DNA from 2 places in the Paenibacillus hamazuiensis genome. Region 1 is predicted to be linked to the other one. Evidence: a T-box and tRNA genes for the amino acid it is inferred to sense, from the RefSeq annotation. Region 1 holds a T-box; the other holds one or more tRNA genes.

Region 1 (15,159 bases):
GACGCATCCTCCAGCTTGGCTCCTTCCGGCAGCCCGAATGCGGCGGTCACCGTCTCGATCGCCTGCTCCTTGGTCAGCGCTTTGTCACCGGAAGGCTTTTCCGCTTGCGGCTTATCGGCGAGCGGCTTGCGATCCTTCTTCACCTGCGGGGCGCCGTTTTGAATATTCCACGGCTTGCCGGTCACCGCATCGAGCGTAGGCAGCGTAGCTTGATAAGCCGTGATCAGGTCGTCGTTTTTCCCGCGCTGGTAAGGCAGCGTGTACATCAGCGAAATGTCGGCTTCGGAACGGATCGTTTTCTCCGCCTGTTCCTGGCCGATCACATTGTCCGCTTTCGGGAACTCAAGAGAGTCATCCCAATAATTTTGGTAGCCGACAATGGCGCCGGTTCCGTCTACTTCGACGTTGACGTACTGCTGGGGAAAAGGAATGCCGTTAACCGTTCGGTCATAGCGGATTTGGTAGCGGACCTCTCCCTGCAGCGGCGTTTTAAAGCCGCTTTCGAACATATCGTTGTAGCGGGCCGTCTTCATCTCCTCCGGAGCCGTTTTTTGCAGATAGTCGGAAGCGATTTGCTTGGCATGCTGGAAATCGGTTTGCGGCGGGTAGACGACGCGTCTTGTCGGGTCGCTGTTGTACCGGTTATATTGAAGGATTTTACCCGAATTCGCGTCCAGCGTCACATTGATCGATTCCAGATAACGGTCCTGGTTTTTCTTTACGAAAGAAAGCTGCCAGGAAGGTTTTTTCAGTCCGAGGTTGCCGAAATACGAATTGAAGCTGACGTTTTCCACCGTATACTCGCCGGAAAGGTCGAATTGCTTGCGGGCAATCGAGACCGCATCGTCTTTGGAAACCTTGGCGTCGACGGCGGCGCTTTGCTGCGAAGCATCGTCCTGCGATACAGCCGGCATTTTCATGATCGGTGCCGATGGAGACGCCGGTAACGTCTGGCCGATGGCTTCGGCCGCTGCAGGCAGCGCCCCGGACAGCAAAATGGCTGAACTGAGCCCGACAATACAAACTGTCTTTCTTGTTTTCACAATACTACCTCCCATTATTAACCACGATTGGTTGCAACTACTTAGACGATGGAGGTTAAAAAAATGTTGCGGCCGGAAAACGCGGAGGCATCCATTTTTTCTTGACTTTGCCAAAACGGTCCCGTATAATTCCGAATAACTTGAATATTCCGAATAAAAGCTGCGAAGAGAAAGAGTACCAAGGCGATGTCTTTTACAGAGAGCCCCGGTGGGTGAAAAGGGGTAAGGAATAACCTTGGGAATATGGTCTCAGAGCTGCGCACCGAAACCTCATCCGGTTGTAGGCTGCGCCGGAGCCTGCACCCGTTAACGTGCTAGGGTATAATCGCGATGCCGCGGCGTACCTGAAGAGGTGAATGCCGCAAGGCATTGATGAAATTGGGTGGTACCGCGTGAGTGCAAGCTCTCGTCCCTTTGGGGATGAGGGCTTTTTTGTTTTTCGCGCGGGCGAAAAGCCGGATTGAAAAAGACCGGTCACTCCGGGGATATGCGACCGCTTCGTTCAATCGGCATTTCCCCATCGCGTTTTACTAAAAAGGAGGTTGGTGACTATGACTAACATATTTATCGGCGGAGCGTGGCCTTATGCGAACGGCTCGCTGCATCTGGGGCGGCTCGCCAGTTTATTGCCCGGGGATGTGCTGGCGCGTTATTTTCGTCTGAAGGGAGAGGACGTTCTGTATGTGTCGGGAAGCGACTGCCACGGTACGCCTGTCGCCGTTCAGGCGATTCAGGAAGGCGTGTCTCCCGGCGATATCGCGGACCGGTACCACCGGGAGTTTCTCGACTGCTTCGAACGGCTCGGCTTTACGTTCGACCTGTACACCCGTACGGATCAGCCGTTTCATCATGGGGTCGTTCAGGAGCTGTTCGTGCAGCTGCTCGAAAAAGGTTATTTGTACAAAAAAACCGTTCCGCAGACGTACTGCGAAACGGATCGGCGTTTTTTGCCGGACCGGTACGTCGAGGGCACCTGTCCGGTTTGCGGAAACCGCGCGCGGGGAGACCAGTGCGATTATTGCTCCACCCTGCTCGATCCGGCCGACTTGACGGATAAGACGTGCAAGCTTTGCGGCAATTCTCCGGTGGAGCGGCCGACCGAGCATTTTTATCTCGCGCTTTCCCGCTTTCAGGCTGAGCTCGAACGGTATGCGCGGGACGCCGAAGGATGGAAGGAAAACGCCGTACATTTGACCGGGCGATATTTGGCGGAAGGTCTTCAGGACCGTGCGGCGACACGGGATTTGGCATGGGGGGTGGACGTGCCCGTTCCCGGATTCGAGGACAAAAAAATTTACGTATGGCTCGAAGCGGTCACCGGGTATTTGTCGGCAAGCAAACAGTGGGCGGCACAGAGCGGCGGCAGCTGGGAGTCCTTTTGGCGGGAGGGGCGGGATATTACCGCGTATTATGTGCATGGCAAAGACAATGTGCCGTTTCATACGCTGATCTGGCCCGCTTTGCTGCTGGGAGCCGGAGGGCTGCATTTGCCGGACCGGATCGTCTCTTGCGAATACATGACGCTGGAGGGGAAAAAGTTTTCGACCAGCCGCGGGTGGGCCGTATGGGTGCCGGATCTGTTAAGCCGGTACCAGCCGGATTCGATCCGGTATTTCCTGATCGCGAACGGGCCGGAGAAGCGGGATGCGGATTTTTCGTGGCGGGAGTTCATTCACAGCCACAACGGGGAACTGCTCGGCGCGTTCGGCAACTTTGTGAACCGGACGCTTGCTTTTATCGCGAAGTCGTTTGAGGGCCGCGTGCCGGGAGGAGGGGAGGATACAGAGTGGATCAGGGAACTGGAAGAGCTGTACGGCGCTTCCGGCGGACTGATCGAACAGGGGCGCTTCAAGGAAGCGCTGGAGCTGATCTTTGCCTCCATCCGCCGGGCGAACAAATTTTTCGACGACCGGAAGCCTTGGGCGCAGATTAAAGAAAGCCGCGAAGCGTGCGGACAAACACTGCATACTTGCGTTCAAATCATAGCGAATCTCGCGAGCTTGCTGCACCCGTTTGTCCCTTTTTCCTGCGGGAAAATCGGCGTCTTTCTCGGTCTGGAGCCGCCTGCTTGGCGCAGGATCGAGGTTCCGGCAGGCCGCACGGTGCAGGCGCCGGAGCTGCTGTTCGAGCGCATCGATCCGGCGCGGATCGAGGAGGAGTCGCGGCTGCTGCAGGAAAAGGCTGACGGAGGGCCGCCTCCTTCGTAGACGAGAGTGCTGGCGGGCCTATGATCGATGTTGTCAGGTTAAGCGGGATCGTAGCGGAACTATGGTTCGCTAATTGGGTCAGTTTCGGGTATTTTTGGAAATTAGCGGAACTCAGGTGCTCTATTTGTCTATTTTCCGGGAAATAAACCAATTTGTACCGAGCATCTCAGTTCCTCTATTTTTTCGCGACGCCCATTTATCAGGGAATAGCGCACGTGGGTTCCGCTATGTTGATGCCACACACTCGAGCGAACGCGATAACCTGACAGCATTTGGCCTATGATCGCCTAGGAGTCTGTCCGACGGAAGGGATCTTGTGAATTTTTATTCAATAGATGTATGGAGGGGAGGGAATTGCCTCGGAAAGTTTACGGCCGCCTTTGAAATCAAGTTGTTACATCGGACTAATATTAATAAAACAACTTGATTTCAAGAGCGGTGGAGAGGTAATCCCTTACACGGAATACACTTTATTGAATAAAAATTCACCGATTTTGCTTCGTCGGACAGACTCCTAGTTCCGCTCTGATGGTCCTTTGTCGGCTTGAACGTTCTGCGGCGCATGAAGCCGGATCAGAGGGGCCAGCTTCAAATAGGATTGTAAAAACCGGACGTGTCCCGAAATTCTTTAGCTGCAGCCAGCGGAGAATCCCCGTAAAATCTTTTAAAGTCGCGGATCATATGCGCCTGGTCAAAATATCCGTGATCCAGGGCAAGCATCCGCCAATCGGTTTTCTTCCGCCTGCGGATATCACCGACGACGGCCTGAAACCGCACGATTTCGCTGAATTTTTTCGGGCTGAAGCCGATCCATTGCTCGAATTTCCGGTTGATTTGACGTGCGCTGACCGCTTCCGATTCGGCCAGCTCGCACACGCCCGTTTTTCCTTCCGACACGAAGATGCGGTAAAGCAGGTTGGCCATGAGAGGATCGTCGACCGGCCTGTTCCTTTGCGCGATCGTGAGCAAATAATGCTCGATGATCCGCACCTTCTCTTCCATCGATTCTTGCGCGAAGAGCTTTTCCCCGATTTCTTCGGCGATATTCGGCCAAATCGCATCCAAGGCGCAGTACCTGCCCGTGAATTCGGCAACCGGCGTTCTCATGAACGGATAGGCTCCGCCCGGGAAAAAGCGGACCCCGAACTTGCGGACGGGCCTCTTGTCGTCATAGGCGATGGGAAACGGTCGATCGAATACGCCGTAATAGCGGATGTGATAACGGTTGCCCTTGATATCGTGCTCGAACAAAATATCCGTGCAGCCGTCGGGCAAAACGCGATCGATACCGTCGTTATTTGCCGAATCCGGGTGAAAGGAAGGCTCCGATGCCCAATAACATGAAACAAAGGACATCAATGCCGGGGACGGCTTGAATTCGATATATTTCTGCGAGACGACTCTTCCGTTAGCCTGTATCGGGCGAAATAAAGCATGCAGTGCGTCTTCCATAGCCCCCCTCCTTGCGGCTTGCAAAGCTGCCGGTCACGATTCCGCCGGCCCTCCGCCGTACACAAGCCGCTCCAGCTCCGCAAGCTTCTCTTCGGCAAAAGGCCCGGAATTGTCGAAATATACAATCGACGAAGGCGGGAGATCCCAGCGGATTTGCCGGAGCGCAAGCGACCGGCTGAATTCGTTCCAGTTGTCCAGCTTCCAGACGTCAAGCGGCGAGGCTCTCTTCCGGAGGCGTTCGCGGTAAAGCTCCATGTCCGGCAAATACACAAACACCGCCCTCACGTCGACGTCGTCTGCCGAGGCGCCGATTCGCGCGAGCTCACCGGCGAGCCACGCCGGATCTTCGGTTTCCTTCGTAAAGGGGCCGACGACGATCGCGTCTATGCCGAGCTCGACGTTTTCGAGCGCGGCGTCCATCGTGATGCGGTAGCCGAGATCGCGGCAGCGCGTTTTATACACGGGCGAATCGCGGTCGTTCGGGTCGAGCCCGGAAAGGGTCATGATCGCTTCCGCGGCGGGGCGCAGCAGCGTGTCCATATCGAAGAAAGCGGCGCGCCGCCGCGCGGCCAAAGCTTTCGCCAGCGTCGTTTTGCCGGCCCCCGCGGGGCCGATGAAGAAGACCAGCTTGCGCATATAGGGTTAAGCCTCCTTTGAACGGCGGATCAGCAGGAAATAACAGAGGATCGCCCCACCCGAAGCCGCGGCGATCAAAATTCCGAGCGGCATGGCGCTGTGACCGCCTCCGAGCCCGGACAGCGGCGAAGTGAACGCGCCGATGACGAGCGACAGCACGCCGAGCAGCGCCGCCGCGCTGCCTGCGGCGCTGCCCTTGCTCTGCAGCGCCAGCGAGGAGCTTGTCGGCCCGACGACGCCGACGCTGGAGACGGTGAGGAAAAACGCCGCCCACACCCCGGCAAGACCGAGTCCGCCGAGCAGCGAGACGAGCAGCAGGGCGCCGCCCGCTGCGGCGATCACGTAGCCGGCGACGAGCAGCCGGATTTCCGGGAAGCGGCTGACGAGCTTGCCGGTAATTTGCGAGGCGAGCACGAAGCCGATGCCGTTGACGGCGAAGATGAAGCTGTACATTTGCGGAGATACGCCGTAAATGTTTTGCAGCACGAACGACGAGCCGGACAAATAAGCGAACAGCGCGGCGGAGACGCATCCGGACGAAAGCGCGTAGCCCATAAACTCGCGGTCGCGCAGCAGCCCGCCGAAGGTCGTCACCGTTTGCCGAAAGCCTCCGCGCGAGCGTTTGCCCGCAGGCAGCGTTTCCGGCAGCATCAATAATATGACGGCGAACATAACAAGCCCCACGCCGCACAGCACGACGAATATGCCGTGCCACGTCGTAAAGCGCAGCAATTGTCCGCCGATGATCGGAGCGATAATCGGTCCGGCACCGTTCACAAGCATAAGCATCGTAAAAAATTTCGTCAGCTCCGTGCCCGAATACATGTCGCGTACAACCGCCCGCGAGACAACCATCCCGGCTGCGCCCGAAAAACCTTGAATCGCCCTGAGCAATATCAGCGACCAAATGTTCGTCGTGAACGCGCAGAGCAGCGAACACAAAGCGTATACGATCAAGCCGGCGAGCATCGGCAGCCGCCGTCCGCGCACGTCGCTGATCGGTCCGGCCAGCAGCTGCCCCGAAGCGAGGCCGATCAAATAAAACGTCAGGCTAAGTTGAACGGAAGAGGCCGACGTATGGAAATCGGAAACGATCGTCGGCATCGCCGGAAGATACATGTCTATCGTTAACGGTCCCATCATGCCCAAAGATCCGAGGATCAGCACCATCGCCGTTCTCGAGGGCATCGGACGCGAAGCAGGTGCAAGCGGAGCGCCGTTCGCGCCGGAATGCGAGGAATTCAAAGCGGTTCACTCTCCCTTTATCTGTGATGAACTGGCATAGCGAAAAGCTTTCAATTCCATCATTGTAACAAATGGTTCATCATCTCGGAAAGATTTCGTTTCATGCAATCGATAAGCTCCCGCGGTTCCCGCACCTTCGCTTCGGTACCGAGGCCGATGAAAAACTTCGCCAAAAACGGAATTTCCGTTCTCGGTACATCACCCTCCAGCCAGCCGCTGCCGTCTTCACGAACATGAAGCCGTCCGCGCCGTCCGAGCTCCGGCTCGCACCGCTGCACGCCTTCTTTGCTGAGCTCGACGTATACGTGGACGTACGCGTCCCCTTTTTTCACAAACGACTCCCAGTTGCCGATATGGACATGCCGCAAATCGAGCGGTTTCGAAACGGCGGGCTCGCCGCCGACGGAGCGGATCCGGTCGCACCGGAACAAGCGAAATTGCTGCCGCTCAAAGCAATACGCGGGACAATACCAGAAGCCGTTGCTCGCATAGATGCCGAGCGGCTGTATTTCCCGGCAGGATGCTCCTTCCCGCGACTCGTATTCGATCCGCACGACTTTTTGGCCAACCGCCGCGTCAAGCAGGACGGCCAAATGCGGGGATTCGATCTGCCTGATCGGAGATAAGAAATCGACGCGGTTTCTCATTTGATCGATACGGTCGCGGACGTCTCCGGGCATGTAGTAGTAAAATTTTTTGAGCGCGCAGGACGATTCCGTTTCAAACGGCAGGGCCGAATAATGGCGCAGCGCCTGGCATGCGAAAAACAAAGCGACGGCTTCCTCTTCGGTGAAGGCGATCGGAGGCAGCACCCGTTCCCGGATCACCTGGTAACCGCCGTGCGGCCCCACTTCCGAATACAGCGGAACTCCGAGCTCGCTCAGCTCCTGCAGGTCACGCAAAATCGTCCTCGCGGAGACACCGAATTCGTCGGCAAGCTCCTGGACCTTGAATCTGCGCTTGCGGTTGACAGCCATCATCAGCTCCATGAGACGTTTCGATTTGGACATAAAACCGCCTCCGTAAATTTTTTTGAGATCAAAGTTTATGACAGTCTTTGTCACTATTATCCGCTACAATGAGAATCAAGTCCAGTTGGTCTTGCAAAGCGCGCGCCCAGATCAGCTGAAGTATAAAGGAGATGGTGATGAACATGAACAAATTGACTTCGATTTTTTTCCTGATCATGTTTTTGATCGGCACCGATACTTTCTTGATTTCCCCGCTCATTCCGACGCTGCAAAGCATGTTTCAAGTTTCCACTGAGGTGTCCGGTTGGATGATGGGAGCTTATACGCTTGGGGCAGCGCTGTTTGCGCTTGTTGCCGGTCCCTTGTCCGACGGCTTGAACCGGAAAAAAGTGATGCTGGCCGGAATGACCGGCTTTGCGGTTTCCACGCTGTTATGCGGCTTCGCGACCGGTTTCTGGTCGATGTGCCTGTTTCGTTTTTTGGCCGGCGTGAGTGCGGCGTTTACCGCACCGCAAGTTTGGGCGGCTGTTCCGTCGCTGCTGCCGGCGCCGAAGATCGCCAAAGCGATGGGGATCGTTTATGCGGGGCTCGCCGTATCCCAGGCGCTCGGCGTGCCGATCGGCAGCATGCTCGCCGCGGTCCATTGGCAGTATCCGTTTTTTGCGATCGGCATATGTTCTCTTCTGCTCGCCGCCGTGATCTTTGTCGCGGTGCCGGACATGAAGCCGAGCCAAGTTCCGGGGGCCAAAACGCCGATCTTCCAAAGATACGTTCCGCTGCTGACGAGCGGACGCGCAAGAGGGACTTTCCTCGCCTATTTCTTCATTCATCTCGGGAGCAACGCGGCGTTTGCGTTCCTCGGCAAATGGATGACCGACCGCTTTCACCTGTCGGTGGATCAAATCGGGTACATGATGATATTGCTGGGACTCGGCAATCTGGCTGGCAGCATGGGGAGCGGGTATGTGTCGGGCGTGTTGAACCGTTTTAATACGATGGTTATCGGCTTTGTTCTGCTTATCGCGGCGTTTGTCTCGCTGCCGCATTTCACGTCGGTATCCGCCGTAGCGGGCGCGTATTTTGTCATATTCGCCCTTCTCGGCATCATGTTTCCTCTCATCATAGGGATATTGACCTCGCTCAATCCTTCCATCCGGGGGACGATTTCGAGTCTTTCGACTTCCACGATGAACGCGGCGACAACGCTCGCTTCGTGGATCGCCGGCATGCTGTATGTGCTGTTTAACGGATTTTCGGCCATTGGCATTTTCGCGGCTGTTTGCTTCGCGGGTGCGCTGTTCATTTTTGCGCTGAGCGGGGTTTTGGCGGGGGAAACGGGGACGACGGCGGAAAAGAAGCCGGCTTGATGTGCATTTATATAATAAAGTGTCCCCCGGCAATCACCTAAATCCGTTTGCGTAATATTCTGTAGGTAGAAAACGTTAGGGGTGATCCAATGGCTGTCGTAAAAGCAAGGGACCAAGATATTACCCTCCTGGCCAGACTGCTGAGAGCGGAAGCGGAAGGCGAAGGGGAGAAAGGAATGATGCTCGTAGGCAATGTCGGCATCAATCGCATACGGGCGAACTGTTCGGACTTTAAAGGAATCCGCACCATCCCGCAAATGGTGTACCAACCGCATGCTTTCGAGGCGATCATTCACGGTTATTTTTACCAGAAAGCGCGCGACAGGGAAAGGCGGCTCGCCCGGCGTGCCGTTAACGGGGAACGGCAGTGGCCTGCGAAGTTTTCGCTCTGGTACTTCAGGCCGCAGGGAGACTGCCCTTCGACCTGGTACGGTCAACCCTTGGTGGCACGTTACAGAAAGCACTGCTTCTATCAGCCGACGGCGGAAACCTGCGAAAATATTTATAATACGTTCTAGCGAAAGATTCCGAAAATAAAGTGGAGGCGATTGATAGTCCGTTACCGGTCCATCGCCGTCCGCATGCGTCGCCATCCGTTACGGGCTGCCCGGTTTATTTGCCGGGCAGCTTGCTGTGCTGCGGGCCTAAGTCTATTGACAATAAAAACCCGTCTGGTTAAAATGTATAAAAATGCTACGATTCGTATAAAAATTCGGATTTTAGCTTCATTTTAATAGAATCGGGGGACGGGGACGGTGCTTAAACAAAAGATACTGGAAAGAAGAGCAGGGATCGTCACCTACGGTTTAACGCCGCCAAAGGAAGACAACACGCCTGAAAAAATCGCGGAAATCGCGAATAAGCTGATCGATCGAATGCGGAATACGGAAATCGACGGCCTGATCATTTATGATATTCAGGATGAAGCCAACCGCAACGAGCAGGAAAGGCCGTTTCCTTTTTTGAAAACGATCGATCCGACGGTTTACGGCCATCAATATTTGGCGCAGCTGGACGTGCCGAAAATCGTTTACCGCTGCGTCGGCAAATATACGGAAGACGAGCTGGCGGAATGGATTGCATCCGATCCGGGGCAGGATCGGTTTTCCGTATTTGTCGGACCGTCGTCCAGCCAGCAGGAAATCCGCCTCAGCCTGACGGACGCTTACGAATTAAGCCGGAGAGCCAATGAAAAACTGATTTTGGGCGGCGTCGTCATTCCGGAAAGGCATCTGAGGAAAAACGACGAGCATTTGCGGGTCGTGCAAAAAATGACCAGCGGCTGCCGCTTTTTCGTTTCGCAAGCGATTTATAACGTCGAGGCTTCGAAAAATTTCTTGTCCGACTATTATTACTACTGCCAAAATCACCAAATCGAAATGGTTCCCATTCTCTTTAACTTGACTCCATGCGGATCGCTGAAAACGCTCGAATTCATGAAGTGGCTGGGCATCAGCATCCCGAAATGGCTCGAAAACGATTTGATGAACTCCAACGATATTTTGGACAAGTCGGTCAATTTAACGAAAAAAATATTCGAGGAGCTGCTGGAGTTCGGTCTGGAGAAAGGCATCCCGGTCGGCTGCAGCGTGGAAAGCGTTTCAACACGGAAGGTGGAAATCGATGCTTCCGTGCAGCTGCTGAACGATGTCAGAGCGATGATTGACCGGAAGCTGATGGTCGCCCGCTGATTCTGGCGAGATAAACATTGCGAAAAGAGACCTTGATTTAAGATCAGGGTCTTTTTTGCATGCTCCCATTTCTGAATGGAAATAAATAACCCGACGATGAAAATGGCGAAATTTACATCATGACAGAAGGAGTCATTTATTTTACTATTTCTTCTGGCGAATATTCAGGAAAGATGGGACAACATCATGAAGAAACAGCAAGACGCATCTGACCCTAAAAACGGCACGGAAGAACGTTTTTCAAAGACCGGATTTATTTTGGCGGCGATCGGAAGTTCGGTCGGTCTAGGGAATATGTGGAAATTTCCCTATATCACGGGAAAACACGGCGGAGCCGCTTTTTTTCTACTGTTCATCGTCTGCCTTATCATCGTGGGGCTTCCGGTACTGCTGGCGGAGATGGTCATCGGCCGCGGCGGGAGAGGCAATGCGTCCACATCCTTTTACAACCTGACGGGGAAAAAAGTATGGGCGGCATTCGGCTTGTTCGCCGTCCTTACCGCGTTTATGATCATGTCGTATTATGCGGTCGTCGCCGGCTGGACTCTCCATTATACGGTGCAGTCGCTAACCGGATTGCTCTTTGAGCCGGGAGCCGACTACAAAAGCAAATTTCTCGATTTCGCCGGCAGCTACACGCCGCTGTTCTGGCAGGCGGTTGTAACGGTAGTCTGCGGCTCGGTGCTGGCCAAAGGCGTATCGGGCGGAATTGAAAAATTCAACAAAATATTGATTCCCGGTTTTTTGATTATATTGATCGTGCTGATGTTCCGCGCTTTAACGCTGCCGGGGGCTTCCGAAGGGGTAGCTTTTTTTCTGAAGCCGGATTTTTCCAAGCTGGACGCGGAGTCGGCACTGATCGCTCTGGGGCATGCCTTTTTCTCGCTGTCTCTGGGCATGGGCTGCATGCTCACTTACGGTTCGTATGTGGACAAGCGGCAATCGCTCGGAAGCGCCACACTTGCTATCGGCTTCGGGGATCTGGTGTACGCCTTGATCGCCGGACTGGTTATTTTTCCGACGGTGTTCTCCTTTGGTCTGGAGCCTGGGGAAGGAGTCGGTCTCGCCTTCATGGCGCTGCCGGCCGCTTTCTCGAAAATGTATTTGGGCTCCGTGTTCGGCGGTTTGTTCTTCGCGCTGCTGGCGATTGCGGCGCTGACTTCGGCCGTCTCGATTCTGGAGGTGCCGGTCGCCTTCGCCATGGAGCGGTGGGGCTGGAGCCGCAGCAAATCTTCCGTCTACGTATCGGCGGTTTGCTTCCTGGTCGGGATTCCGTCCGCACTGTCCGTCGGCGGTGTTCTGGGGGGATTTACGCCGGGCGGGAAGTCGATCTTCGATTGGGTCGATTTCGTCACCGCCTACATCGCAATGCCTTTTGGCGGGCTTGTCGTCACTTTATTTACCGGCTACGCGTGGAAAAAAGCCGGCGAGGAAGCGGGTCTCAGCGGGTTCTGGTATAAAGCCTGGATGATTGCGCTCCGTTTCGTCGCCCCGGTGCTGATCCTGCTTATTTTCCTGTATTCCGTCGGGCTGTTGAAGGTATAGAAGGACAAGCCGGGGCTCCTGCTTGCAAGCGGGAGCCCCATTCGTTGTCAGTGCCGTTCATGGATGTTGGCAAGTACGTGGTTCCGATCCGTCTGGATTTTCCACCTCCTCCATTTCCGCCGATACTTGCGGGGGATCGTAAATATTTTCTTCAGCTTTGCCGATTTCAGGAAGCGGGTCGGAACGCGCAGGCGGATGCGGCGGGGAGACAGCCGTCTTCTTGCAGCTACGACGAAACCCCAGTCCTCCCCGTATTTTTTCATGACATCGATATGATAAGGCAGCACATGGAATCCGGCTGCTTTGAGCGTCGCGACAATGCTCGAGTGGTACTCGGGCATGATCGACAGCGTGGAACAAGCGATAGTAACGGCGCCTCCGGGGGCGAGCCGCCTTTTCAGCAGCCTGTAAAATTCCTTGCTGAACAGGCGTCTGAGTCCCGGAGCATCATGGCTCGGTTCCGGGATGTCAATGATGATGGCGTCCCATTTCTTCCGGTTCTTCTCCACGTAAGCTCTTCCGTCCTTGATGACGGTGCGCACTTTCCGATTGTTCAAAGCCCCTTTGTTAAATTTGACGAGAGGCTTCAGTTTCTTGCCGAGCTTCATCATAACGGAGTCGATGTCTACGACCGTGATCTCCTTGACTTTGCGATACCTAAGCACTTCCCGTGTCGTAATGCCTCCTCCGCCGCCGATCATCAGGATGCGCCGCCGTTTCTTGGCAACGGCCATCGGGATATGGACCATCGCTTCGGCCCAAATGTTGTCATCCTCCGTCGTGCCGAACATCACATAGCCGTCCCCGTAAATCAATACCTTACCATTTTTCAGCTTAACGACCGCAATTTTTTGATAGGGGGTTTTGATCCGGCGCAGGATGCGGTAGCTTTCATCCGGCTCGTCATCATAGGAGATATAATCGCGAAGCGACGATATTGTTGCTTTTACGGCTTTGTTGACCATGTAGCTCCTCCTCTTTTTTTCCATTCGACCCATTGCCCGAGAACCTTTTATTATAAATGTCACGATTCCCGATCATGCTACGGGCGGATGCCGAGGATTCACGAAAATAGCTCATTCGCCCAGGTTTGTTCGCTAAAATAGGAAAAAACGTTTTCCAAAATTTCACTATATTTCGATCCCGTTTCGGATAAAGTTGAACTGTGAGGACAAGAAGAATCGGAGGGATTCGGATTGACGTCTGCATTAGGAGTTGCCGCTATTACTTTTTTTATCGTTGTCTGCTGTTGTCCCGTGCTCATCCGGGGGCTGCGTACGTTAAAGCTGACCCAACCGATCCGAAGCGAGCTGCCGGCGGATCATCAGGCCAAACGCGGCACTCCTTTAATGGCGGGCATCATCCTGCTGGCCGGAGCTCTGGCTCCCCTGATGTCCCACCGTGGCGGTTTTGCTTTACTTCTAAGCGCGATGTTTGCTCTTTTCAGTTTGGTGGGATTTCTGGACGATTATAAAAAAGCCGCATTCCAGGATCCGTCCGGAATATCGGGCAGGACGAAGCTGATCTTGCAATTTGTCGTAACGGGCATCCTTTTGCTAGTGCTGTACAGGTACCTCCCCTTTAATCCGGGCATTTATTTTCACAGTGAGATGCAGCTGTCCCTGCATCCCGGCGTATACATAGTTCTCGCGATGCTGTTCATCGTCGGCTCGGCGAATGCGATCAATTTCACGGACGGTCTGGACGGGCTGCTGATTGTGGTCGCCATCCCGACGTATTTTTTCTTTTTCGCGGTATCGGACCGGCTTGAGGTGCAGCTGTTTTGCCTGACGATGATTGGCGGCTTGTTGGGACTGCTGCTGTACAACATATATCCGGCCCGGGCTTTTATGGGGGATACCGGATCGCTCGCCATCGGAGGGTCGCTGTCGTTTCTGGCCGTTATCGAGAAGGTGGAAATACTGATTCCGCTTTTGTTTTTTGTATATTTTGCGGAACAGCTATCCGTTATCCTGCAGGTATGGTATTACAAGAAAACGAAAGTCCGCATTTTCAAAATGACGCCGATCCATTACCACTTTAGCTTAAAATACGGCTGGAGCGAAAATAAAATCGTGCTGATCTTCGGACTCGTTTCGTGGTGCTGCTCTGTCGCCAGTTGGTTGCTGTGGAAATTTGTGTTGTAGAACGATGGCAGCGTAAGAATCGAAGTGCCCCGGGAATAGTAACCACTTCCCTGGGGCACTTGGTCTAAACGAGAACGCTTTTTACAGAAAATATTAATTTCTATACGTTTTGGGATGCGGCATAACGGTTTTGGTGTTACCGGGTATTTGCGAGCGGCGGTTGGAGAACTTTTTGCCCAGTTTGATGAAAGGAATCTCAATAAAATAATATCCAAGCGTTGCCAAAACGAGAGTCCCGACACAAACCATTAAGATTAAATAAACAATCGGAAGTGTATCATAGAACAGATTAACCACAGTCAGAATCACAAGAAAATGGTATAAATAAAAACTATAAGAGATCTTACCTAAGAAATGAATGGGCTTCAAATGTAAGAAAGCGCTGAATAATCCGGATGAGAACGATAATACGATGAATATGGGAGAGCCTATTACGTTGGAAAGGCTGTTCAATACCCAAATATGCAGTATGGACACATTCGGCAGAATTTACGGCGATCGGCCAAGTGGAGGACGATCTTGTTTACGAATACGAAATGTCGCCCGGGTTTGTGCCGTTTCGGCGGAATATTCGCTATATACCGTGCCGGGAGACGCCGATTCGCGATTTAATGGACAAGCTGTCGTTTACCCGAAACAACAGGCATTGGGGTTATTTGTTCCGGTCCGGGCATTTTTAGATTCCAACCTTGCAAAAAATGCGATACCGAACTCGAGATCGTAGGAGGCCGGATTGTCACGTTACGATGACACTCCGGCTTTCTTGCGTTGCGGCGGCGACGCTTTTTGCATAGAAAGAGGGGATTTATGGAATCCTACGGAGAAAATGCCTACCCGAGGTGTGCGCGATGTTTT
Region 2 (15,159 bases), 2.3 Mb from region 1:
GATTCGCGTAGCCCGCGCCTATACCGGCCGCAGCAAAATCGTCAAGTTCGCCGGCTGTTACCACGGGCACTCCGACCTGGTGCTCGTCGCCGCCGGCTCCGGCCCTTCGACATTGGGAATCCCGGACAGCGCCGGGATTCCGGTTTCGATCGCGCACGAGGTGATCACCGTGCCGTTTAACGACCTCGCCGCGCTGGATGAAGCGCTGGCGCGCTGGGGCGATGACGTGGCCGCGGTCATGGTCGAGCCCATCGTCGGCAACTTCGGCATGGTGATGCCGAAGCAGGGATTCCTGCAGGGCCTTTGCGCCGCGGCCCGGAGAAACGGCTCCCTCGTCATCTACGACGAGGTGATCACGGCGTTCCGCTTCCACTATGGCGCGGCACAGACGTTTGCCGGGCTCGCGGAGCAGGAGTCCGGGGCCGGCAGCGCCGACGCGCTGTATCAAGCGATCGAACCGGACCTGACCGCGCTCGGCAAAATCATCGGCGGCGGCCTGCCGATCGGCGCCTACGGCGGGCGCAAGGAGATCATGGAGCAGGTGGCTCCGCTCGGCCCGGCCTATCAGGCGGGCACGATGGCGGGCAACCCGGCTTCGATCTCCGCAGGCATCGCCTGCCTCGAGACGCTGCGCGCGCCCGGTACGTACGAGCGGCTGGACGCGCTGGCTGCGCGACTCGCCGGCGGCATCGCCGAGGCCGCCGGGCGGCACGGCGTGGCGCTGACGGTAAACCGCATCCGCGGCGCGTTCTCCACGCATTTCTGCGCGCATCCGGTGACGAACTACGCGGAAGCGCAGGACACCGACGGCGAGCGCTTCGCCCGCTTTTTCCGGCTCATGCTGGACCGGGGCATCTGCCTCGCCCCTTCCAAATATGAAGCCTGGTTTCTCACGACGGCACATTCCGATGAGGACATCGAGCGGACCATCGCAGCGGCGGACGAGGCGTTCCGCATCATGTCAACGGAGTCATAAACAGCTTTTATCAGGATAATCACGAACTATTATCGGGCATCGATAATAGTTCGTTCGTTTTTTTCAGCCCGCAAAATTCGCCAATTATTTTCCTTTATTCACCAATATACAAAATAGACAGCGCTTACATAGTGGTAAAACTGTAAAGTTCTATTGTCTCCGTAACATTTTCATGTTATTCTATATTTACTTTGACTTTTTAATGAAAATCGGCATTTTATAAGTTTTTTTCGGAAAAGCCGGTCGAGATGCTCGCTTTTTACAGCATTGAGGGCTTCATTTTTTTTCTTTCGTTTCCATGCCGGATAAGTCCCCACCTTTCCGTTTTCCAAAGGCGCAGCGCTCTTTATACAGTATAAATGTATATTTATACATCATATCCGCGTCTCGCTTTTATCCGCATAAACGAAAGAGGACGCCATACTACCACGGGAGGTGACGGTCAGCCTGCTGACCATCAAAATGAATGAAGTAATGCGCAATGAAGGCCGTTTTCAACACTTACTGGCCACGGAGCACGATAGCTGCGGTATTGTTTGTATAATCGAGAAAGACGGATTTCCATCCCGCGACAATATCCAAAAAACGATCGACGCTCTCGTTAAAATGGAGCATCGTTCGGGTTTTATTGCCGGCGAAGGCGACGGATGCGGAATATTGACAGACATTCCCCGTGCATTGTGGGAGAAAAAACTGAGCGACGCCGGCCTGGACGGCAAGCTCGCTCATGACCCGCGCTTCTCCGTGGCGCATATTTTCGTTCCTCGCAAGCTGGAGCTGTCCGTGGCCGAGATTCAGGCGCACATCCGCGACATGTTCAAGCAGCACGAGGTCACGATCCTGCTCGAGCAGGAAAATCAAACCGACAGCAGCGTGCTCGGTCCGAACGGCCGCAACGATGAGCCTACGTTTTGGCAAATCGCCGCTTTGTGCGACAAAGCGGAAGTGAACGTCGCCGACCATCTGTTCGAGCTGCATATCGCGATCGAGTCGCGTTTTTACGTGCATGTCGCATCGCTCAGCAACGTCACCGCCGCTTACAAGGTAATGGGCGCAGCCTCCATTTTGCCGAAATATTTCAACGACACGCGCGATCCTTTGTTTATGGCGCAGGTGACGATCGGCCACAACCGTTATTCGACGAACACGCAATCCAGCTTCTTCCGCGTGCAGCCGTTCTCCTTGCTCGGTCATAACGGAGAGATCAACACCGTCAAGAAAATGCGTCTGGAAGCCGAAATGGTCGGCGTTCCGCTCGTTGACGGCGGTTCCGACTCCCAGGACATGAACCGGACGATCGAAACATTCATTCACCGCTTCGGCCTCAGCATGTTCGAGGCGATGGAGCTTGTATTCCCGCCGATTATTAATGAGATGAAGCAGTTCCGTCCGGAGCTGCAGGATATGTACGTTTATTTCCGCCAAATTTGGGGCCACTATGCGCAAGGTCCGGCCGGTATCGTTTCCCGTTACGGCAACGAGTGCATTTTCAGCGTCGACGCTCTCGGTCTGCGTCCGGTTTGGATGGTCGAAAGCGAAACGTCGCTTTACTTCTCCTCCGAGCAGGGCGTTATTACGGTAGGTGAAATGGTCGCCGATCCGAAGCCGATTGCTCCGGGCGAGAAAATCGGCGTCGTGCTGACGCCGGGTGAACACATTCAAGTGCTGCCGTACAGCCGCGTGCAGGAGCTCGTCTACGAGCGCGCCAGCGCCCGCGTCGACTTCGCAGGCTTGCGCAAACATCTGGCCGGCGACAAGAGCGGCATTGCCGAAGTGACGCCGAATGCGGACACCGCTGTCACCGACAACGTCTACAGCGCCTTCGGCTGGGACCGCGACGGCATTCAAATGATCGAAACGATGGCGGAAACCGGCGCAGAGCCGATCCGTTCCCTCGGCCACGACAGCCCGCATGCGGCGCTGAACTGGGAACGTCAAAACATTCCGGACTTTATTAAAGAAAGTGTAGCTGTCGTCACAAACCCGGCGATCGACCGCGACCGCGAAATGGAGCATTTCTCCACCCGCATCGTCGTCGGCCAGCGCCCGAGCTTGTACAGCCAGCCGAATGTCGGCCTGCGCGTAGAATTGCTCGCTCCGCTCGTGCTCGAAGGCAGCAACGGCGTCGATTCGGAAGAAACGCTCGGCCAAATGTCCCTGGAGCAGCTCATCGCTCTGTACAGCAAGCAAGGAGCTAACACCGTTGCAACGCTGTCCATCACATTCGCCCGCGGCACTTCGCTGAAGGATGCTCTCGAAAAGCTGGGAGCGGATGCGATCGCTGCCGTACAGCAAGGGGCGCAGCTGCTCGTGCTGGATGATTCCGAAGCTCACCAAAACGACCGTCTGTGGATGGACCCGCACCTTGCGGTATCCAAAGTCGATATCGCGCTTCGCGGCGTGAAGCTCGGAAATGGCGACAATCTGCGCCGTCACGCTTCCGTCGTCCTGCGCAGCGCGGCGATCCGCAATCTGCACGATATTGCGGTTGCCTGCGGTCTTGGCGCCGACATCTTGTCTCCGTACGCGCTGTTTGCTACCGCATCGGCCAAAGACGGCGCTCCGGCAGCACGCAAAGTGTACACCGCTCTTTCCAAAGGTTTGGAAAAAGTCATTTCGACGATCGGTACGCACGAGCTGCGCGGCTACACCCGTTTCTTCTCTGCGATCGGCCTGAAGCCGGAAGTGGCGGAAGTGCTTGACATCGTTAACTATTTAGGCAGCGAAAAAGCCGGTACCGGCTTTGCAGAGCTGGAAGCCGACGCCGAAGCACGCTACAACGACTTCGCCAACGCGAAAGCAAAAGCGGCGCGCAACTTCCGCTTCTTCCAGCGCATGTGGAAAGCGCTTGGCGACGCGGCATCCGGAGCTGCTCCATATACCGATTACCGCGACAAGCTTCGCGAAGAGGAAAAGAAAAATCCGATTTCCATCCGTCACGTTGCGGATTTCAATTTTGCCAAGGCTCATGCGGAAGGCCGCAAGCCGCTCGACCCTTCGCAGGTCGATATCGGCATCGACGGCTACAGCCTGCCTACGCTGATTTCGTCCATGTCCTTCGGTTCGCAGAACGAAACCGCGTTCCGCGCTTATGCGGAAGCCGGCGAACGTTTGAACATGGTCACGATGAACGGCGAAGGCGGCGAAATTAAAGATATGCTCGGCCGCTACAAGCGGACACGCGGCGCCCAAGTCGCTTCCGGCCGTTTCGGTGTCAACGTCGAGCTCGCGAACGCCGTTGCGTTCCTGGAAATCAAAATCGGCCAAGGCGCGAAGCCCGGCGAAGGCGGACACCTGCCAGGCTCCAAGGTAACGGCCAAAATCGCCGCCGCCCGTAACGCCACGATCGGTTCGGACCTGATCTCGCCGTCCAACAACCATGACATCTATTCCATCGAGGACTTGGCGCAAATCATCTCCGAGCTGAAAGAAGCAAGCGGCCGCAAGGCGAAAATTATCGTTAAAGTTCCGGTTGTTCCAGGTATCGGCACGATCGCTGTCGGTGTCGCCAAAGCAGGCGCGGACGTCATTACGCTCTCCGGCTTTGACGGCGGTACGGGGGCGGCGCGGATTCACTCGATCACTCACGTAGGTTTGCCTACCGAGATCGGCACAAAGCTCGCTCACGTCGCCTTGATCGAAGCCGGCTTGCGCCACAAAGTCGAGCTGTGGTCCGACGGCGGTATGAAATCCGGCGCGGACGTCGTGAAAATGGTTATGCTCGGCGCCAACCGCGTCGGCTTCGGCAGCATCGCGATGCAATCGATCGGCTGTACGACCTGCCGCGGCTGTCACCTGGACACTTGCCACGTCGGTATCGCAACACAGATCGACTCGATGGAAGAAGCTGAAGAAAAAGGCCTGCGCCGCTTCGTGCCTCGCGTATACGATACGGCCGTAGACAGCTTGGTTCGCCTGTTCAGCGGCATCGGCGAGGAAACCCGCGAAATCGTCGCTCAGCTTGGCTTCAAGCAGCTGCAAGAGCTGGTCGGCCGTTCCGACCTGTTGGAGCAAGTCAACCATCTGGATAAAATCGATCTTTCCGATATTCTCCGTCCGGCTCCGCTCCAGTTCATTTCCAAGGAGCAAGCTCTGGCGGAAGCCGAAGCGGCTGTTGCCTCTTCAGACATCAAAATCGCAGCCGGTGCGGAAGGCCAGGAGTTCTTCCCGGATTCCGTCGCTTGGAACGGCGCCATCGAACGCAATTGGACGAAGGTCGATGCCGAGTCCCGTATTCTGGGCAGCCGCTATTCCAGCCACCGCGTACGCGACCGCTTCGACGGCAGCTACGACAACCTGCCGCAGGTGAAGCTCACGCTCACCGACTCCGTGCCAGGTAACGGACTCGCCGCATTTAACGCTCGCGGCGTGAACATCACGGTTCACGGCGGTGCGGAAGACGGCGTCGGCAAAATGTCGCTCGGCGGCAAAGTGGCGATCTTGAAAGCGCCGGGTAAAAACAAGCAATTCATCAACGGTTCTGTCGGTAAATCGTTCGGATACGGCGCACAAAAAGGCTTGTTCCTGATCCAGGGCAACGCCGACTCCCGTGCCTGCATCCGCTTCTCCGGCGCCGATGTCGTATTCGGTGGAGAAATCACGACGCCGCTGCGCGACGATCTGGGCAGCATCGCCAGCCGCGCCAACCTGAAAGGCTTTGCGTTCGAATACATGACCAACGGTCGCGCTGTCGTTCTTGGCGATCCGGGTCCATGGATCTGCGCTGGTATGACCGGCGGTGTCATCTACCAACGTCTCGTGCCGGAAATGGGCCTTGACCAGGCGGCGATCGAACGCCGTATTGCCAAAGGCGCAAAAGTGAAAATCGAATCGATCGGCCAGCAAAGCATCCGTGATCTGAACGAGCTGCTCGGCGCTTACCGCGAAGAGCTCGCCAATTCCGGTCAAACGGAAGCCGCTGAGAAAATCGATCAGCTGCTCGCCAACCTGACGGAACACTTCGTACGCATCGCTCCAGTCGGCCTGCAGGCAGATCAGTCTGTCGCTACGGAATAATTATAAGCAACCCCCTGAGACGCCTTATATGGGCTCTCAGGGGGTTTTATTTGCTATCCGGCCCACAGCTCCTTAAGCTCTTCATCCGAATAGGTGCACAGCTTCAAAAGCTCCTCATATGGGTCTCCTTCAAGCTGTAGCTCCCGGGCGAATGCCGGTTCTGTTTTAATTCCGTATGATTTCATTTCGATGATTTTCCTCTTGAACGATTCCCCGAACAATTGGAGCAGTCTTGCTTCGATGACCATATGCCTGAAGCCGTTTTGTTTTACCGTCGGCACAGCTTGACCAAACACTTCGACGGGCCAATGATCGCACATAAAATTGGCCTTCATCCTTTCTATGCCATCCACTGATCTTTTGACCGCCGTATATCCGGGGTATTTGCCGAACTCCCGGGCCAACGCTTCATCGAATCGTTCAAAATCATGAACTTCGCAAATAATGTCCAGATCGCTTCCCGCAACATGAATATCAATCGGTACGGTACCGACGAGAATAGGGTTATATTCCTTCAACCGGTCCAGCAGCCGGTGTTGGTTTATTAGACGGTAGACCTCCCTTTGAATAGAATTCCCCTTGGACAAATATCCGATGTCCGTCCAATCGCTGCCATACATATCGTTCGTCCGCCTCCTCTCCTCGCAAAAAAAGGCCCATATACAGCGTTATTCACTGCATAGGGCCCGTCTCTTGATTGCCTCTAGACTTGTGGGCTTACTTCGCCTTAGCGGCCTTGTAAGCTTCGATGTATTGCGCCGCTTTTTTCGCGACCAGCGAATAGTCTCCCGTCTTGACCGCATCCGTAGTCAGGTCGGAGCCGATCCCTACGGCTACGGCGCCGGCCTTGATCCATTCGCCGAGGTTAGAGAGCGATACGCCGCCCGTCGGCATGATGTTAGCCTGCGGCAGCGGGCCTTTAATAGCCTTAATCATTGCCGGGGAGAACAAATTGCCTGGGAACAGCTTCACGATATCGACGCCAAGCTCCAGCGCCGTTTGGATCTCTTGGATCGTCATGCAGCCCGGAAGCACCGGGACGCGGTACCGGTTGCACAGCGTTACCGTAGCCGGGTTCAACGAAGGCCCGACGACGAATTCCGCACCGCTCAAGATCGCGGCACGCGCCGTTTCCGGATCGAGCGCCGTACCTACGCCGATGATGGCGTATTTATCCGAATCCGCCGGCGCCGAGCTGGAGTAAGTTTTGGCCAGCTCTTCAATCGCCTTGAGCGCAAAAGGAACCGTCATCGTTACCTCGATAACTTTAATTCCTCCGGCGATCGATTGCTTCGCCATTTCAACGACTTCTTCCGGCGTCTCGCCGCGCAGTACCGCGACTACGCCCTCATTGACCATTTGCTGAATGAGTTTAAGCTTTTTCATGGTTCGTTACCATCCCGTCCGAAAATTATCTTTCCACGTGCGCTTTATTGGTCAGCACCGCTTCTACCTGCTCCCAGGTCGGGATGCCTTCCCAATCGCCTTCCATTTGGACGACCATCGAGCCGATCAGGTTGCCCAGCTTCACCGCTTCCGCCAAGCTGTAATCCTTGAGCAGCCCGACGATAAACCCGGCACAGAAGCCGTCGCCCGCGCCTACCGTATCGACGACCTTTTCCACTTTAAAATAAGGCACCGAGGTGATGCCGGATTTCTCTACGATATAAGTTTCGTCATTGCCGCCTTTGACGATGGATACGGCCTTTAGCTTGTTCAATCTGCCGACTATCTGATCGAAGTCTTCCGTTTGGTAGAGCAGCTTCAGCTCATCCAAGCCGGGCAGGAAATAATCGGCCTCTTCAGCCAGATCAAGCAAAACTTCCCTGGCTTCATCCAAGGACCATAACTTGAGCCGCAGATTAGGGTCGAAGCATACTTTTACTCCCGCCTCGCGGGCGATGCGAATCGCTTCCTTGGCCGCAGCGCGGCACGATGCGCTCAGAGCCGGCGTAATGCCCGTTACGTGCAGGATGCGGGCTCCTCCGATGTATTCCGCATCCAAATGCTCTGGAGCGAGCGTGCTGGCTGCTGAGCCTTTGCGGTAGTAGTATACCGATGTTTTACCGGAAATCACTTCGCGTAGCATCAGACCTGTCGGCGCTTCCGTTGTCTGCGAAGCGCGCGAAACGTCCACGCCTTCCCCGCGAATTTTTTTCAAAATATAATTGCCCAAAGGATCTTTACCGAGTCGGCTGAACCAGCCTACCCGGTGCCCCAGTCTGGCCACGCCGATAGCTACGTTGCTCTCCGCACCGCCGAACAACGTTTGCAGCTGCGGGGAATATTCGATTCCTTTGCCGCCATTCGGCATCATCAACGCCATCGTTTCCCCAAACGTCACAATCTCCGGCTGATATGCGGCATGGTTATTAGGTTGTGTCATGATTTTCACCTGTTTTCCGCTGAATTGGCGATTATCGGGACATCCAGCCGCCGTCCACGCAAAGCACGTGGCCGCTCATATAATCGGATGCTCTCGATGCGAGGAAAATGACCGGACCCTGCAGATCTTCCGGAGTGCCCCAGCGGTTTGCCGGAATACGCACAAGAATTTGCGAGCTGCGCTCTTGATCCGCCCGAAGCGCCGCCGTGTTGTCCGTTTCCATATAACCCGGGGCAATCGCGTTGACCTGGATGTTTTTGCTCGCCCATTCGTTCGCGAGAGCTTTGGTCACGCCGGCAATGGCATGTTTCGAAGCCGTATAACCCGGAACGTTAATGCCGCCCTGGAACGACAGCATTGAAGCGATGTTGATGATTTTGCCGGAGCCTTGCTTGATCATCTCGCGGCCGACCAACTGCGATAAAAAGAACGCCGAATTGAGGTTCAAGTTCAAAACGTCATGCCAATCCTGCGCAGCATGATCCGCTGCAGGAGTACGGCGAATAATTCCCGCATTGTTGACGAGAATATCGATTTTACCCATCGCCTGAAGCGCTTGCTCCACGACGCCCGGCAGCGCCTGCTCGTCCATCAGGTTCGCTACGACCGTGTGTGCCTTGCGGCCCATGGCTTCGATTTTATTTTGCGTATCCCGGTTGCGGTCATTGCTGGTTACGATGACGACATCGGCCCCAGCCTGCGCCAATCCCAAAGAAATTCCTCCGCCCAAACCGACGGCTCCGCCGGTTACTAATGCCACTTTACCCGTTAAATCGAAAAAATTCATGGTTCGTACCCTCCATTTATATATATCTTACTCTGAAACCTTCTGTTTGGCTTGTCCTGCCGCTGGATAACGTTGTTATTTCTTTGGCTGCCCCAGGTTTAAAACGTTTAAACCCGACAGACACCACTTCACATTATAAGCGAATTCCGGGTATTTTGCCATACTTACGGAGGGAAATGCTCGCTGCCGCAAGCTTTCCCCAGTAATTTGTCATGCATGTCCCGGCACATCCGGCAAATAATATAATCGCTTTGTATTCCAAATCTGAGGAGGGTTTCACCGTGGCCAAAGGAAAAAATAAATCGATGGATCAGAAGATGCAATCGTTGTTTGACGAATCCAAGCAAGCCGAAGAAAATATCGCCGCCAGCACGATGCCGACCTACCATAAAGACAAGCACGCCCCGAACCGCCCTTCGATCGGTTAAATCATCGGCATGAACGGCATCCTATCGGACTGCCGTTTTTGTCGCACGCTCTTAGCGCAGCAATACCATTAGCAGCGGCGCAGCGCATAACGTTATCATCGCCGTTAACACCATCGCGATGGAAGCAATCGTCCCGGCAACGGAACCGAACTCGAACGCTTTGGCCGTTCCCGCATTATGCGAGCTGGTTCCGAACAACACACCTCGCGCCACATCGTTTGTAATGCGAAAAATCCGGACAACCGGCGGCCCGAGCACCATGCCTAAGAGACCGGTTATGATCACAAAGAGCGCGGTAATGCTCGGGATTCCCCCCAAATTTTCAGAAATGGACATTGCGATCGGAGTCGTAGCCGATCTTGGCGCCATGCTTTCCATAATTTTAACGTTCAGCTTCAGCCACTCCGACATACAGACGGAAGTCATGAACGCCACGACGGCTCCGCAACCTGCGCTGATACTTATCGTCAAAGCGTTTTTCTTCAATACACCGATATTTTTATATAACGGTACGGCCAAAGCGACGGTAGCGGGTCCTACCATCTCGCTGATCCATTTCGTCCCCGAAGTGTAGGCTTCGAAAGGAATGCGAAAGAAGACCACCAGCAAAATGGCCAAAACCGGCACGGTCAAAAGCGGCGTCAAATACACCCGCGGCCAGCGGCGGTAAAGCTTTTTCGCTGCGATATATATGGCAATGGTCATAACAAAACATAAAAAGGCCAACATCTCACGAAGGCCTCCTTTCTTTCCATTTCGTAATCCCTTGCGCGATATAGCCGCTGCACACCATAACCATGAGTGTACTCCCCAGGATGACAGCGCCAATTTGCAGGCCGCTGCTCAGCAGCAGATTTTTATAAGGAAGTACTCCGACCGCCGAAGGAATAAAAAATAACAGCATTTCGGCGAGCAGCCAATTGGCTCCCGCGTCGATCCAATCCAACCGGATTATACCCACGAGAAGTAAAACAAAAACAAGCAGCATCCCTAAGATGCTCCCCGGAATAGGTAGCCGGAACAGTGACACGATCTCATTCATTCCCTTGGAAACGAGAATAAAGAAGCCGATTTGCCCCAGCCGGCGAATAAGATCTATTGCTTTCATGCGGCTTCCCTCCCTTACACTATTGAAAGTATACAACAGCTCCTTTTATAGGTAAAATGAATACATTGAATAGATTTCATTCCATTTATCTATGTAAGGAGCATGAGTGCAATGGATATCCGGCATCTGCAATATGTGTTGGAAGTCGCTCGCTGCAAAAGCTTCACTCAGGCCGCTAATGCCCTCCATATTTCGCAGCCGACGATCAGTAAAATGATACGGAACCTGGAAGACGAGCTGGGCATTGAGGTATTCATACGCGAAGGACGGCAGGTTGAACTCACCGACTCCGGTCAAGTTATTGTAGCGCACGCCAAACATATCCTGCAGTCTTTCGAAAGCCTCTCTGCGGAGCTAAATGATCTCACGCACCTGAAGAAAGGCCGTATCCGCATCGGATTGCCACCAATGGTCGGCGCCCGTTTTTTCCCGAACGTGATCAATCAGTTTCGCAAACAGTATCCGGGCATCGAATTGGACATGGTGGAAGACGGGGCCAAAAAGATTGAGGCTGCCGTAGAAGCCGGACATCTCGATGTCGGCGTAGTTCTCCTGCCCATTCATAATGAATTATTGGATTGGTTCCCTTTTGTGGATGAAAAGTTGAAACTGGTTGTCCCCCCGTCACATCGGCTTGCCCAAAGGGATCACGTCGCGCTGGCGGAATTAGCCGATGAGCCGCTCATTTCCTTCCGCGAGGACTTCGCCCTTCACGACCGCATTATATCGGCTTGCAAGGCTGCAGGGTTTGAGCCGAAGGTGCTGTACGAAAGCTCCCAGTGGGATTTTATCAGCGAAATGGTCTCGGCCGACTTGGGTATCGCCATGCTGCCGGAAACGATCTGCGCATCGCTTGATCCTAGCCGCGTACATACCGTTTCGTTTGCAAACCCTTCGATCCCGTGGCAGCTTGCCATCGCATGGCGCAGGACAGGATACTTGTCGTTCGCAGCCCGGGAATGGATTCATTTTACTCGGGATAAGCTGGAAAGGAGGAAAGTCGGGGAGTAGGAATAGGCAATCTTAATCTAAGCCCTTCACGGTCATGCTATAAAGCAAGAAAACCTCCTAAGCTGTCACGCGTAGGAGGTTCGGTTATGTATCCGTATGTCGCACGTATGTCTTACCAATCGTGCTATAGCGGGCTATGTTGAGCAGAAGCGTCTCAGGAGGGATTCGAACCCCCGACACACGGCTTAGAAGGCCGTTGCTCTATCCAACTGAGCTACTGAGACACGTGCGCATTTCAAATATGGAGCGGGTGATGGGAATCGAACCCACGCTACCAGCTTGGAAGGCTGGAGTTCTACCATTGAACTACACCCGCATATGGAATTGTATATCATGGTCGGGACGACACGATTCGAACATGCGACCCCCTGGTCCCAAACCAGGTGCTCTACCAAGCTGAGCTACGTCCCGTTATATGCATGGTGCCGGTGAAGGGACTCGAACCCCCACGGTTTCCCTCACGATTTTGAGTCGCGCGCGTCTGCCAATTCCGCCACACCGGCTTATTACAATGTATAAAGTTAAAATGGCGTGCCCTGAGAGATTCGAACTCCCGACCTTTTGATTCGTAGTCAAACGCTCTATCCGGCTGAGCTAAGGGCACATAGTTATAATAATGGAGCGGAAGACGGGATACTCTTCGTTTCACTCCGAGACTGCGAAGTGATTTCTAACGAAGTGTCGCTCCGACGAACCCTGAAAACAATGGGTTCTCATCCCTTTTTAGCTTAATCATAATGGAGCGGAAGACGGGATTCGAACCCGCGACCCTCGCCTTGGCAAGGCGATGCTCTACCCCTGAGCCACTTCCGCGTAATTAATAATATAAGCGATGTACTTGATGTTATGCAAGCGGTAATTTTTATGCAGCTAGACAATTCCGACGAACCCTTAAAACACCGGGTTCTCATCCCTACCTAGCTTAATCATAATGAAGCGGAAGACGGGATACTCTCCGTTTCACTCCGAGACTGCGAAGCAAACCCTAACGAAGTATCGCTCCGACGAACCCTTAAAACACCGGGTTCTTCATCCCTTACCTAGCTTAATCATAATGGAGCGGAAGACGGGATTCGAACCCGCGACCCTCGCCTTGGCAAGGCGATGCTCTACCCCTGAGCCACTTCCGCATAAGATTTTTAAAAGTGAGCCATGTAGGACTCGAACCTACGACACCCTGATTAAAAGTCAGGTGCTCTACCGACTGAGCTAATGGCTCATGTAATGGCTGGGGATCTAGGATTCGAACCTAGGCATGACGGAGTCAAAGTCCGTTGCCTTACCGCTTGGCTAATCCCCAATGAATTATATAAATGGGGCGATCGAAGGGAATTGAACCCTCGAATGTCGGAGCCACAATCCGATGCGTTAGCCACTTCGCCACGACCGCCATGTTGGTGGAGGATGATGGATTCGAACCACCGAACTCGTCAGAGAACAGATTTACAGTCTGCTGCGTTTGGCCACTTCGCTAATCCTCCATGTGACTCTGGTGCCGTCGAGAGGAATTGAACCTCCGGCCTACGCATTACGAGTGCGTTGCTCTACCCCTGAGCTACGACGGCATGTAGACAAGTAAATGGCGGAGCCGACGGGATTCGAACCCGCGGTCTCCTGCGTGACAGGCAGGCATGTTAGGCCTCTACACCACGGCTCCGCGTTAAGAAAATTTGGTTGCGGGGGCAGGATTTGAACCTGCGGCCTTCGGGTTATGAGCCCGACGAGCTACCGGGCTGCTCCACCCCGCGTCGATTAAATATCATATATGGTGGAGGCTGACGGGATCGAACCGCCGACCCTCTGCTTGTAAGGCAGATGCTCTCCCAGCTGAGCTAAGCCTCCATGAATAGTAGCTATGTAATGGCGGAGAGAGAGGGATTCGAACCCTCGAGACGCTTGTGACGCCTACACGATTTCCAATCGTGCTCCTTCGGCCAACTCGGACACCTCTCCAATATGACCGTAACAAAGCTTCTCAATTGTGAATATGGCTCCCCGAACAGGACTCGAACCTGTGACAACTCGATTAACAGTCGAGTGCTCTACCGACTGAGCTATCGGGGAACGCTCGTAGACAACGTTCGACTGTCAGTCTTACATGTCTGACTGGAATGTTAGACCTACGCAGTACTATCTTTGAAGGTCTAACGTACCTTGCCTGCTTGGCGACGTCCTACTCTCCCAAGACCCTGCGGTCTAAGTACCATCGGCGCTGGAGGGCTTAACGGTCGTGTTCGGGATGGGTACGCGTGGTTCCCCTCCGCCATCGTCACCAAACATGAGTTTTGTCTTAATCAAAACTCGCTTCGGAAGCGTGTTGCTCCCTGAAAACTAGATGCGAATCACTTCAAGTGTGCTGCGTTAGATTCCTTTGGGTACTTCTTTTGGTTAAGCCCTCGACCGATTAGTATTCGTCAGCTCCACACGTTACCGCGCTTCCACCCCGAACCTATCTACCTCGTCGTCTACAAGGGGTCTTACATACTGGGAAATCTCATCTTGAGGGGGGCTTCACGCTTAGATGCTTTCAGCGCTTATCCCTTCCGTACTTGGCTATCCAGCCGTGCCTCTGGCGAGACAACTGGTACACCAGCGGTACGTCCATCCCGGTCCTCTCGTACTAAGGACAGCTCCTCTCAAATTTCCTACGCCCGCGACAGATAGGGACCGAACTGTCTCACGACGTTCTGAACCCAGCTCGCGTACCGCTTTAATGGGCGAACAGCCCAACCCTTGGGACCTACTTCAGCCCCAGGATGCGATGAGCCGACATCGAGGTGCCAAACCTCCCCGTCGATGTGGACTCTTGGGGGAGATAAGCCTGTTATCCCCAGGGTAGCTTTTATCCGTTGAGCGATGGCCCTTCCATTCGGTACCACCGGATCACTAAGCCCGACTTTCGTCCCTGCTCGACCTGTTTGTCTCGCAGTCAAGCTCCCTTCTGCCTTTGCACTCTTCGAATGATTTCCAACCATTCTGAGGGAACCTTGGGGCGCCTCCGTTACTCTTTAGGAGGCGACCGCCCCAGTCAAACTGCCCACCTGACACTGTCCCCATACCCGATCAGGGTACCAGGTTAGAACTCCGATACGATCAGGGTGGTATCCCAACGTCGCCTCCACACAAGCTGGCGCTCATGCTTCAAAGGCTCCCACCTATCCTGTACAGATCGTACCAAAGTCCAATATCAAGCTGCAGTAAAGCTCCATGGGGTCTTTCCGTCTTGTCGCGGGTAACCTGCATCTTCACAGGTATTAAAATTTCACCGGATCTCTCGTCGAGACAGCGCCCAAGTCGTTACGCCATTCGTGCGGGTCAGAATTTACCTGACAAGGAATTTCGCTACCTTAGGACCGTTATAGTTACGGCCGCCGTTTACTGGGGCTTCGGTTCACAGCTTCGGTTTGCACCTTACCGCTCCCCTTAACCTTCCAGCACCGGGCAGGC

What was found. A T-box is a leader RNA that pairs with one kind of tRNA and senses whether it is charged. The one in region 1 lies ahead of metG (methionine--tRNA ligase), so its partner is inferred to be a tRNA-Met.
Region 2: it encodes a tRNA-Met, which carries the amino acid that the T-box ahead of metG (methionine--tRNA ligase) is inferred to sense. The anticodon was not compared.

Annotation. Positions count from the first base shown of each region.
Region 1 covers NZ_JALRMO010000001.1:5,071,888-5,087,046, reverse strand. The annotation lists gene MYS68_RS21960 (YcdB/YcdC domain-containing protein) at 1-1,043, opposite strand, end outside; T-box leader at 1,197-1,460, shown strand; gene metG (methionine--tRNA ligase) at 1,595-3,250, shown strand; gene MYS68_RS21950 (AraC family transcriptional regulator) at 3,839-4,702, opposite strand; gene MYS68_RS21945 (P-loop nucleotide/nucleoside kinase family protein) at 4,736-5,338, opposite strand; gene MYS68_RS21940 (multidrug effflux MFS transporter) at 5,345-6,583, opposite strand; gene MYS68_RS21935 (helix-turn-helix transcriptional regulator) at 6,643-7,593, opposite strand; gene MYS68_RS21930 (MFS transporter) at 7,737-8,921, shown strand; gene MYS68_RS21925 (cell wall hydrolase) at 9,011-9,439, shown strand; gene MYS68_RS21920 (methylenetetrahydrofolate reductase) at 9,677-10,612, shown strand; gene MYS68_RS21915 (sodium-dependent transporter) at 10,799-12,157, shown strand; gene MYS68_RS21910 (spermine/spermidine synthase domain-containing protein) at 12,205-13,122, opposite strand; gene mraY (phospho-N-acetylmuramoyl-pentapeptide-transferase) at 13,354-14,304, shown strand; gene MYS68_RS21900 (EVE domain-containing protein) at 14,811-14,984, shown strand; gene MYS68_RS21895 (spore germination protein) at 15,153-15,159, shown strand, end outside.
Region 2 covers NZ_JALRMO010000001.1:7,383,406-7,398,564, reverse strand. The annotation lists gene MYS68_RS32645 (glutamate-1-semialdehyde 2,1-aminomutase) at 1-976, shown strand, start outside; gene MYS68_RS32640 (glutamate synthase-related protein) at 1,439-5,992, shown strand; gene MYS68_RS32635 (DUF4269 domain-containing protein) at 6,046-6,612, opposite strand; gene MYS68_RS32630 (bifunctional 2-keto-4-hydroxyglutarate aldolase/2-keto-3-deoxy-6-phosphogluconate aldolase) at 6,710-7,378, opposite strand; gene MYS68_RS32625 (sugar kinase) at 7,404-8,378, opposite strand; gene kduD (2-dehydro-3-deoxy-D-gluconate 5-dehydrogenase KduD) at 8,410-9,165, opposite strand; gene MYS68_RS32615 (hypothetical protein) at 9,447-9,593, shown strand; gene MYS68_RS32610 (LrgB family protein) at 9,645-10,322, opposite strand; gene MYS68_RS32605 (CidA/LrgA family protein) at 10,324-10,701, opposite strand; gene cidR (cidABC operon transcriptional activator CidR) at 10,813-11,712, shown strand; tRNA gene MYS68_RS32595 (tRNA-Arg) at 11,863-11,936, opposite strand; tRNA gene MYS68_RS32590 (tRNA-Gly) at 11,955-12,028, opposite strand; tRNA gene MYS68_RS32585 (tRNA-Pro) at 12,047-12,123, opposite strand; tRNA gene MYS68_RS32580 (tRNA-Leu) at 12,133-12,215, opposite strand; tRNA gene MYS68_RS32575 (tRNA-Arg) at 12,240-12,316, opposite strand; tRNA gene MYS68_RS32570 (tRNA-Gly) at 12,451-12,525, opposite strand; tRNA gene MYS68_RS32565 (tRNA-Gly) at 12,768-12,842, opposite strand; tRNA gene MYS68_RS32560 (tRNA-Lys) at 12,859-12,931, opposite strand; tRNA gene MYS68_RS32555 (tRNA-Gln) at 12,938-13,012, opposite strand; tRNA gene MYS68_RS32550 (tRNA-His) at 13,027-13,102, opposite strand; tRNA gene MYS68_RS32545 (tRNA-Tyr) at 13,108-13,193, opposite strand; tRNA gene MYS68_RS32540 (tRNA-Thr) at 13,203-13,277, opposite strand; tRNA gene MYS68_RS32535 (tRNA-Asp) at 13,293-13,369, opposite strand; tRNA gene MYS68_RS32530 (tRNA-Met) at 13,384-13,460, opposite strand; tRNA gene MYS68_RS32525 (tRNA-Val) at 13,479-13,554, opposite strand; tRNA gene MYS68_RS32520 (tRNA-Ser) at 13,574-13,665, opposite strand; tRNA gene MYS68_RS32515 (tRNA-Asn) at 13,701-13,776, opposite strand; rRNA gene rrf (5S ribosomal RNA) at 13,873-13,989, opposite strand; rRNA gene MYS68_RS32505 (23S ribosomal RNA) at 14,097-15,159, opposite strand, start outside.